DNA from 2 places in the Paenibacillus sp. FSL L8-0644 genome. Region 2 is predicted to be linked to the other one. Evidence: predicted binding sites of a transcription regulator. Region 2 holds the regulator's gene; the other holds the start of a gene.
What was found. The regulator Rex, encoded in region 2, represses fermentation and respiration genes when NADH is low (regulators of the CRP and FNR family bind a similar motif). The targets are predictions, from matches to a motif close to TTGTGAAATATTTCACAA.
Positions count from the first base shown of each region.

Region 1: nirB (nitrite reductase large subunit NirB) is a predicted target of Rex. The motif match lies at 4,132-4,149, and genes of this name have one in related genera.

Region 1 is NZ_JBBOYN010000001.1:780,241-785,924, reverse strand. Features, by position in the region: gene NSS94_RS03575 (exosporium glycoprotein BclB-related protein) at 1-1,158, shown strand, start outside; gene nirD (nitrite reductase small subunit NirD) at 1,227-1,556, opposite strand; gene nirB (nitrite reductase large subunit NirB) at 1,596-4,025, opposite strand; gene NSS94_RS03560 (spore germination protein) at 4,432-5,684, shown strand, end outside.
Region 2 is NZ_JBBOYN010000001.1:3,131,363-3,137,046, forward strand. Features, by position in the region: gene NSS94_RS14060 (hypothetical protein) at 1-188, opposite strand, end outside; gene NSS94_RS14065 (cell wall elongation regulator TseB-like domain-containing protein) at 635-1,159, opposite strand; gene NSS94_RS14070 (amidohydrolase) at 1,197-2,498, opposite strand; gene NSS94_RS14075 (redox-sensing transcriptional repressor Rex) at 2,485-3,138, opposite strand; gene dinG (ATP-dependent DNA helicase DinG) at 3,182-5,684, opposite strand, start outside.

The sequences.
Region 1 (5,684 bases), 2.4 Mb from region 2:
CAACAGGTTTTAAGACGTCTGTTGTCTCTGGCGAAAAGCTTAAGGCTTCGCGGCGGGGCCAAGGCAGACTTACTGGCAGCGCTGGAGCTTGCTATTGTTGCGTTAGAAGCTACACCTTTCTCGCCGATCGGCGTAGGTACTGCACTGCAACAATTGCTGGATGCGCTATTGTCCATCGTTTTACAAGAATCCCTCGATCCTGCTCTTAAAGACAGCTTAATCAACGCGATCAGAATCGCTGGAACGATGGTTAGCAACGTATTAGGTGAAACATACTTGTCAGGGGAGCCCGGTGCACAAGGACCCCCAGGGCCTCCAGGGGTTCCAGGGCCTCCAGGACCTCCAGGACCGGTGGGACCCGGCGGTGCGCCTGGACCAGCAGGTGGACCAGGGCCACAAGGGGCTCCCGGACCTATCGGAGCGGCCGGACCTGTGGGCCTTGACGGGCCTGCGGGACCTGTGGGCGCCGCTGGGCCCGCTGGGCCTATCGGGGCCGCTGGACCGGAAGGCCCTGCCGGACCTGTCGGCGCTACGGGTGCTACGGGGCCCGATGGTCTACCGGGCGCAGTTGGCGCTGTCGGACCCGCTGGGGCCACGGGTGTTACGGGCGTTACAGGGATTACCGGAGCCACCGGCTCGGGAGCCATCATCCCGTTTGCTTCCGGAGGGCCTGCTACACTGACAACTGTTCTTGGTGGGCTGGTAGGAACCACAAGTTTGATCGGCTTCGGAAGCTCAGCTACAGGTATTGGCCTCGTAGGCGATACCATTGACCTCACAGGTACGCTTGTAGGACCGCTTATTAACTTTGCTTTTTCCGTACCACGGGATGGCGTAATTACCTCTATTGCTGGTTACTTCAGTACAACAGCTGCTCTGACCCTCTTAGCATCATCCGTTAGCATTACTGCCCAGTTGTTTAGTTCCCCAACACCTAATAATTCCTTCACAGCGATTCCCGGAGCTACCGTTATATTGACTCCCCCACTGACTGACATTGTTGCTTTGGGAACGATCTCTAGTGGTATTACTACCGAATTGGCTATACCCGTAACCGCGCAGACCCGTCTACTTATGGTCTTCTCAGCAACGGCTACAGGAGCCTCCCTCCTCAACACCGTGGTGGGTTATGCGAGTGCAGGCATTACCATTACCTGATCCAAGCCGAAAAGGGCCCAACAGGATTGTCCTGTTGAGCCCTTTTTATTTGTATTCCATCAGATGAACTAAACCGTTTCGAGCGATATTTTTACTTCTTCTCCCTCTTCACAAACAGCGAACGTTTTAACTTGTCCGTGATCAGGCTCTTGAACGATGCCTGTCTGCAGGTCAATTTTCCAGTCATATAAAGGATCATAGATATAATGACCAGATACTATCGCCTCTGTAAGAGGACCTCTTTTGGGATGAGGATTGATATTTTCAACGGCATAAAGCTCATTCTCCGAAGTGCGAAAAACAGCAATTTCGACACCTTTGATGTGGATGGTACGTCCTATTCTGATCGGAAAATCCTTACTGTGACCGACGACAAGCCATTCGGCATTTTTGATCATTTGCTTGATTGCTCCCTTCCTCAGGCATTTTAGATACAATTACACAATAGACGGGGTGACAACCTCGAATAAATTCTTGCGTGAATCCTCATCATTGATGATCTTTTTCCAAGGGTCTTCGACCTGTTGCAGTGCAAATTCGATACGTTCTACTAAAGCTTGGCGATTAGCTGTATCCTGAACGACTGCTTTCTGAATCTCTTCCACACCGATCCGTTCCACCCACTCCGAAGTACGTTCCAGGTATTGTCCTGTTTCGCGGTAGAGTTGCATTACGCTACCTACAATATCAATCAACTCGGCGTCGGTTTTCACTTTACAGAGTGAATCAGCCAACCGTGCTTTAATACCGCCATTACCACCGATAAAGATCTCCCAGCCCCCATCATTACCTACGATTCCGATATCTTTGGTACATGATTCCGCACAGTTGCGTGGACATCCATTAACCGCTAATTTGAATTTTGCCGGGAAGTCCAGTCGTTCGAATTTCCGTTCCAACACTTCTCCCATTCCCATCGAGTCCTGTGTGCCAAACCGGCAAAATTGCGATCCAACACAGGTTTTAACCGTACGAAGTGACTTCGCGTAGGCATACCCCGACGGCATATCGAGTTCTTCCCATACTTTAGGCAGATCCTCTTTACGGACACCGATCAAATCAAGCCGCTGTCCTCCTGTTACTTTAACGACCTTAACGTTGTATTTAAGAGAAACATCTGCTATCTTCTTCAAATCTTCTGGGGTCGTTACACCGCCGTACATTCTAGGAACAACTGTAAACGTTCCATCCTTTTGAATGTTCGCGTGCAATCGCTCATTTACAAAACGGGAATCCCCCTCATTTTCATAGGTGTCCGGGTTAATCATTCCCAGATAGTAATTCAGCGCCGGCCGGCATTTGGAGCAACCTTCATCATTATGCCAACCCAGTACATTCATAACTTCACGCGTTGTTGTCAGCCCTTTGGTTTTGATCGCTTCCACAATCTCGTCCCGGCTCAATGTTGTGCAGCTACATATTCCTTGCTTGGCTGACGTCTTGAAGCTGTCTCCAAGAACATATTGTAGAATCTGCTCCACGACCGGCTTACATCCTCCACAAGAACGAGTTGCTCCGGTACATGCTTTAATTTCATCGACTGTAGTCAGCCCATTGTCATTAATTGCATCAACAATGGCCTTTTTAGTAACACCGTTACAGCCACACACAATTTCATCATCGGCCATCGTTTCAGCGGATGATGTTTTCGACCCGTGATTGCTGCATCCAGTACCCATGAGCTGTCCATATATTTCATCTGTCATCAATGTTTGCTGACGCACATATTTTTGCAGGCTAGCAGATTCGCTCACATCGCCAAACAGTACAGTTCCAACAATCTTATTTTCACGAAGCAGCACTTTTTTGTAGGTCCGCTTCCACTCATCTTTTGCAACAATCACCGTATGTTCAGGCTGGGTTATGAATTCGCCAGCTGAGAAAACATCCACCCCTGAAATTTTGAGCTTGGTGGAAACCACCGATCCCATATAACCTTCAGTTTCCGCGCCTGCCAAATGTTTGGCAATGACACTTCCCTGCTCAAACAGCGGAGCTACCAGACCATAACAGATTCCGCGGTGTTCAACACATTCCCCTACAGCATATACATCCGGCACAGAGGTTCTCATCAAATCATCGACTACAATACCACGGTTCGTTTCCATACCACTTTGCACAGCTACCTGAATATTAGGCTTGATCCCAACCGCCATAACGACCAAATCCGCTTCCAGCTCGCTTCCGTCTGAAAACCGCAATCCTTGTACGCGATCTTGACCGTACACCTCCGAAGTTTGCATTTGCATAGCAAACTTGATTCCTTGGCGTTCTAGTTCTGCTTTTAGCATCGCAGAGGCTTCCCGGTCTAGCTGACGTTCCATCAAATCTTCCATTAAATGAACGACCGTAACATCCATCCCCAGATTGACCAGGCCTTTAGCTGCCTCCAGCCCCAACAGACCTCCACCAATGACAGCGGCCTTTTTATAGGTCTTTGCCGCTTCCAGCATTGCCGAGCAATCGGCGATATCTCGGAAACCAATAACTCCCGGTAATTCTTTACCCGGAATAGGCAGAATAAACGATTGTGAACCAGTAGCCACCAAAGCCACATCGTAATCAATTTCCAGTCCGTCTTCGGTGAGAATCTTCTTGTTCTCACCGTCGATACTTTTAACCATTTTTCCTGTATATAAAGTAATCCCTTGATCCGCATACCATTGCAAATCGTTCAGTATGATATCATCTATTGTTTTACTACCTTCCAACACATAAGAGAGCATGATCCTGTTATAGTTCGGATGCGGCTCACTTCCCAGGACTGTAATTTCATATTTATCTGTTAATTTTAAAATTTGTTCGACCGTATTGATACCAGCCATCCCGTTCCCTATAACCACAAGCTTCTTTTTACTGTTTATCATATACCGGTTCCTCCATTCATTCGACGCTACTTCCTATCCGACGACATCTCTACGTTTCTAATGAATATTGTTTATGCTTCTATTTTAATACAGCAGATAGAGCTATATGTGACTAGAATCACAATGTAGTTAAAATTAAGAATATTTAGGGATTTCCCTATTCCGTTTCAAGGGATTTTGCTCCATTCTCTACACTGGCTCTCAGTGCTAGATAGCTCTATAACAACAACAGAAGTGTTTCGTGTGAGATCTGCCGTAATGATTAGATTTAAAAATAGTGTAGTTGATGATCATTTGCTCTGGTCATCGAACGAATCTTTCCAGTTCATGTGTAAATACAACCTTTATAAGGAATACTTTAGGGACAACTTGTATCTTAGAATTGATTCGTTTGGAGGTGGTCATCTTGTGGTCTAAAATAATTTCTTATATTCCGAGCTGGAGTATACTCTTTCAAGCAGGCCTCGCGTTGATTATTCCTTTAGGGATTTATTATATAAACACCTCGATTTATTCGTTTGTCGGTAGTAAGGGAGCGAAATCCAAACATTCTTCCGGTCGGCCGCTCTCCGATGAAAATAACGAAGGGCACCTTGATCAACAGAATAAACCAAACTCTAAAATTACAGGGAATTACGATTCCGATTTAAATTCGATCCGAGAGTCTATAGGCGGAAATAGTGATGTGCATTTTCGTGAGTTTATGTTGAAAAAATTTCATGCTCGGTCCGTATTAGTCTTCATAGAAGGCATGCAGGATGAAAAGCTTATGAGCAATCAGGTATTGGAGGTCTTGATGTTTGAGGGCCAGCAGGACCAACAGGAACAGCCGGAAAGTATAAGTAGCTCTTTTATAAAAGATAGCTTGATGCCACTTACGCAAATTAGTGAAGTTACCAGTATGGAGGAACTGCACGAGTTCATCCTTTTAGGTCATACTGCCTTATTAATTGAAGGAATGAAGGAAGCACTACTGGTAGGCTCGCCTAATGGCGCCATTCGCTCCGTCAATGAACCAACCTCTGAAGCACTACTTCGGGGTCCCAGAATCGGTTTTACGGAAGTATTAAGTGAAAATACTTCGATGCTTCGACGCCAGGGCTTAAATAAAAGTCTGGAAATGAAGAAATTTCAAGTGGGAAGCCGAATCAAAAAGGATCTGGTTGTCGCGTACATCAAGGATATTGTGAATCCGGATCTTCTTGAAGAAGTAAACCGCAGAATATCAAAAATAGATATGGATTTTTTGGCTGAATCCGGTTATGTGGAGCAACTCATTGAAGACAATTACTTAAGTCCGTTCCAGCAGGTTCACAACACAGAGCGACCCGACCGTGTCATTAATGCATTACTGGAAGGAAGAATAGCCATTCTTCTGGACGGGACTCCCTTTGCACTTATTGTCCCGGTGACCTTCAGTATGCTGCTTCAATCTCCCGAGGATTATTATGAACGCTGGATTCCAGGTTCACTTTTACGTTTGCTGCGATTTTTTGGAGCTTTCATAGCGCTGATGGGCCCTGCTTTGTATATCTCTTTTATTTCATTTCATCCCGGTTTGATTCCGACCAAGCTGGTCATTAGCATCATTCAGACCCGTCAAGGCGTCCCTTTTCCTTCCGTCATTGAAGTCATGATTCTGGAAATTTCGATCGAAAT
Region 2 (5,684 bases):
AGATCTAGTTTCAATACAACCTGATCCTGTTTAATATCTATTTGAGCGCTTGTCACGCCTGGATATTGAGAAACCAGTTTTTCCAGAGGACTTTGCATTGTAACCTGACGGTAAATGAACCATCCCCCAAATAGCAGCAAAGCTGCCAAAACTGCCGCCACAACGATAGGAACTGCACGCACTTTCAAACAACATCCTCCTCTCAAAATGTAAAACTCAGAAGAAACGGGACGAATGTCAACAAACAACCAAATTGCATGATCTTACAGTGATCAGCAATTCTTTTTTCTATCATTTTTGTCTATCACTTATAAAATATAGTATATCATAACGTATATCTAAAATCGAAGGCAATGTGTGGAGGAGTTGTGATGAGGCAAAATCTTTGGTTATGGTGGAGGTGGGACGCTGCGTGTAGGATTTGATCTTACGATCGCTGTTGCCCGCCATAAAGATGAATTTGCCTTAGGAGAGAAGTTGGGTAGGTAAAGATGCTTCGCTGGCATTCAGCTCATCTTTACGGCATAGCAAGACTAAAAGACGTAAATACGAATTTCATCGCATTTACGTCTTTTTCTTGAGCTTTTAATCATTTACTAGTCATTCATTCCACATCTGCTGATCCTCAACCAGCTCAGTTATTGGGCAAAGTATACTTTACCCCCGTCGCTCCCCCATCTGAAAAACGGTAAAAGGCATAGTAATGATGGCTTCCATCATCGTAAAACAGCTGCCACACATATTCGCCATTGAACACACTCGGCTGGAGGCTTACAATTTTTACACCTGGAAGCTGCTGCTGAATTAGCGACGTCATTTTTTGCTCGTCGACTCCGTTCTTCAGCAGCTCGGTATGAACACCGCTATTATCTGCGGCAGGTACGTTAGGTTGTCCCCCCACTTTTTGAAAAGGAACCCATACCATTATATTTTCATTCTGTGCATTTTTCCCCTGAACCACCCAATATACCTGATCCCACACAGACTTCCATGTTTGAGTCGTGCTAACCAGACCACCTGATTGCTTGGCCTTAATGATAGCGGCATTTTTCTCAGCCACCTGGTCTTGAGTAACATAGGAATAATACCAGAAAATGCTGACCAGGATCAGTATCACGGCCAAAATGGCGACCGCTATCCATTTTTTCTTATTTTTCAAACCCGTGCTTCCTCTCTAAGGGGATGTGACACCTGAATTAGCGCGACAGAAGCCCTTCAAAGGCGGCTTGTGCCTCATGTTTGATACGTTCCTCGTCCATAGTCAGGCATTCGCCCTTTTTCACAACCTGACGACCGTCTACCCACACATGAGCCACGTCCTTGGCGCTTGCAGAGTATACCGCATGGGAAATAAGATCTGTACGCGGCAAGAAATGTGCCTGATTCAGATCCAGCGCGATAAAGTCAGCCTTGTTGCCTGCTGCCAACGCTCCTACTTCTTTTAAACCAATCGACTTTGCACCGTATTCTGTTGCCAGACGCAGCGCTTCACTTGCAGGAACTGCCGTAGGGTCACCGGATACACCCTTGTGAATAAGTGCTGCCAGACGCATTTCCTCGAACATATCCAGGTTATTATTGCTGGCAGGACCATCCGTTCCGAGAGAAACCGTAACCCCTGCACGCAGCAATTCAGGCACTCTTGCCACACCACTTGCCAGCTTCAAGTTGCTGCCAGGATTGTGGGAAACCGCTACACCACGTTCTGCCAGTAAAGCTATTTCTTCGTCGTTCAAATGAACGCCATGGGCAACAAGCGAAGGACGGGAGAAAAAGCCAAGCTTATCCAAGTGTGCAACCGGACGCAAACCGTAGTCGCGTACGTTTTGCTCTACTTCGGCGATCGTCTCAGACATGTGCGTATGCAGTGGCAAGTCCAGATCATGCGCAGCTTGTACGAATTTTTCAATAAACGCAGGTGGACATGTATATGGCGCGTGCGGAGACATCATCGTAGTAATACGCCCGTCTGCTTTACCGTGCCAGTTACGTGCAAAAGTCACGGCCTCTGCCAGCTTGATTCGCTGTTCTTCCTGCGAACATAGTCCAATTGCTCCACGCATCAGACTTGCACGAATACCTGACTCTTCAGCCACACGAGCCACTTCATCCATATGATCGTACATATCGAGGAAGGTTGTTGTTCCACCTTTCAGCATTTCCAGCACAGACAAGGACGTACCCCAGTACACGTCTGTAGATGTAAACTTGGCTTCCATAGGCCACATTTTTTCCTGAAGCCATACTTGAAGTGCCAAATCATCTCCATGCCCACGCAGTAGAGACATCGCCGCATGACCATGAGTATTGATCAGACCAGGTAAAAACAATAGCCCTTTACCATCGATCGCTTCCGTCTCTTCCTCACCCGCAGGCAAGGTTTCGCCAATATAAGTAATACGACTATCCTCCACAATCATAAAACCATGGACTACCCCTGCTTCTGGTCCATTTACTGCAAAAGATCCGTTTTTAATCATCCATTTATTCACTGTCATATTGTGCTTCTTCCTTTCCGTCCTCCAAATAATAAGCGAGGCTAAGCAAATCAGTTGTAAAGTCTGTGGCATGAATCCGAATGTTGGCTGGTGCCTTGAGAGTAGTCGGTGCAAAGTTCAGGATCGCTCCAATTCCGCTATCAATAAGCCTATCAGCCACGTGCTGTGCTTCAAAATCAGGTACGGTAATAATCCCGATTCGAATGTGTTTTTCTTTCACAGTCGCTTCCAGTTCATCCATCGGTTGCACGACCAATGTATTGATCTTGGTTCCTACCTTATCCGGAAACGCATCAAATACCGCCACAATCTTCATATTGTCTTTTAAATAAGCGTTATAATTCGAAAGGGCTTGCCCCAGATTACCCGCTCCGACCAAGACTACATTAATTTGTTGGTCGATTTTCAGGATATGGCGTATTTTCTCAATGAGATAAGAAACATCATAACCAATACCCTTCCGACCAAAATCTCCAAAATAAGCAAGATCTTTACGGATTTGGGCCGGGTTCAAATCTAGCCTCTGTCCCAACTCTTGAGAAGAGACCGTAGCCACCTCCCGTTTGTGAAGTGCATTCAGATAACGTAAATATACGGGTAACCTCCGTACGACAGCCTCTGAAATTTTATCTGATTTCATACTTGCTCCCCCTAATTGTAACGAACATACTTATGTCCGTCCGTTATGCCTCTGTCTCCGGGGCGGATTGGAGCCATTCGGCGATGCGGGGCACCATTTGCTCCGATGGCATATGCTCCATTTTTGGTCCCGGTAACGAGTACAAAAAGTGCTTTCCGTAATAGGATTCAATCACACGCGTATCATAAACGATAACGACCCCGTGGTCGTTCGCTGTACGTACCAACCGACCAAATCCCTGTTTGAAGCGAATGACCGCTTGAGGTACAGACAGCTTCATAAATGGATTCTTCTTCTGCTGCTGGAGCAGTTCGCTTTTTGCCTCCAGCAGCGGGTGATTCGGCGGTTGAAACGGCAAGCGAACAATGGCTAGACAAGTCAGAGCCTTCCCCGGAATATCGACGCCTTCCCAGAAACTGCTGGTCCCCAGCAATACAGAAGCTTTCGCTTCCTGAAACCGGCGGGTTAGCTTGCTGCGACTTCCACTGTCCACACCTTGTCCCAGCACAGTAATTTCGCTGGATGCTAAGGCCTCTTTGAGCGGCTCATACACTTGCCGGAGCATCCGATAGGACGTAAACAGAACGAGCATTCTCCCACGTGTCGCCTGAGCAGTCGCTCCTAGAGAGCTAACGAGCATATCTACAAAATGCGCATCTCCTACACTGCCCTTCACACTTGGGAAATCCCGTGGAATAACCAGCAACACCTGATCCCTGTAATTAAAGGGTGACGGGAGCTGCGAAGTCATCAGCCGCTCTTGATCTGCGGCCTCCTGTAAGCCGAGCTGATCGATCATGTACTGAAACGACTTATCTACCGACAAGGTAGCAGAAGTCAGAATAATGCTTCTTTTTTTGTCAAAAAACATTTCTTTCAACTGGCGGCTCACATCGACGGGTACCGCATAAAATTGCAATGATTTACTACGGAATTGCCCGCTCGCCTCGAGCCAGTATACGGTTGTTTCATCATCGAGTCGGATAAAAAAGCGCAAATTTTCTCGAATCCCCGCCAAATCCTTGAGCAGACCCGTGATATCTGTAATAAGGCTATCCGCCGCATAATCGTCATGTTCTTCCTTGACGTCCAGCATCAGCTTGTCGCCCTTGCGCAAAATTTCGCTCATCGTTACATATAGCTGATTTTCCAAAGCTCCCGCCTGATCCCACTTTGCAGGCTTGGCCGAAGGTTTGAGACGGGAAGAAAACTGTCCTGTTTCACCCGGTGTCGCATCACTTCGCTCCGGCAACATGCCAAACAGCTTGTCGCTTAGCAGGTCCCAAGTTTCCTTCACCTCTAACACGAGCGGATACAGCTGGTCGATAGTTGAGGCCCAATCTGCCGACTTCTCGTGCCCCGATTTCGCCAACTGTTGACGAAGTGAAGGCAGTTGTCCATTCTTGCTGTCTTTGAACAGTCGCGTCAGTGTATGCACGAGTGTGAAATATTTCATATGCATACCTAGGTGTTTACCAGCTACTTCCTCCAGGTGATGGGCTTCATCTATCACCAGATGTTCATAGCTCGGCAACAACTGATGACTGGCTTTGACGTCTGTGAACAACTTAGAGTGATTCGTAATAACAACATCCGCTATTCCTGCTTCATGGCGTGCACGATGATAATAACATTTGCGGAACCATGGGCAGGAACGACCAAGACAGGACTCTGAATCACTCGCCACCGTTTCCCAGAAATCCCCTCCACGGTTGCTCAGATTCAGTTCTTCATCATCACCGGTTTCTGTTAGCGTCAACCAGACGATCATCTGAGCCGCTGTAATTAAATCTTCCTTCGGTGTAGCGAAGTCTCTTCTGTTTATTTTATGTTCAAACTTACGCAGACACAAATAATGTCCCCGACCCTTGAAAATAGCAGCCCGGAACGGAAACGGAATCACCTTGGTTAGCATCGGAATGTCGCGCTCGCGTAATTGCTCCTGCAGGTTGATCGTATGTGTACTCACCATAACGCGCTGTCCCTTTTTCACACTGTGATACAGCGATGGGAGCAAATAACCCAGAGACTTCCCTGTTCCTGTACCTGCTTCAATCAGCAGATGCTTGTCTTCACTCAGTGCCTGATTCACACCCTCAATCATCTGTATCTGCGCCTCGCGCTCCTCATATTGACTCAAGGATGAACGCAAATTGTCCCGCACATCATCCATGTACTCCTCAAAGGTAACACCTGACAGTGGATTCGGGTCATCTTCTCTACGCGGAGCAGCTAGCTCCGTCCAATCTTCCACTTTTAGCGCAAGCTGACGAAAAAACTGATATCCCTCCAAATCCTGAATAGGATCAAGCTCTTTCTCTTCACGCACCCCATCAAGAAACCATCCAAGGTCACTGTCTTCCTCTGCAAACAAATCACTAAGCCGCTGTATCGTTATCAGAGGTAATGCTTGAAGCTCACCCAGACACTTTAAAAACACCTCAGCCGTAGCCAATGCGTCGCTGTCTGCTTGGTGAGGGCGATCATGTGCCAGCCCGAACTCAGAAGACACAAAACCCAACTGATACGAAGATAGTGATGGAAAC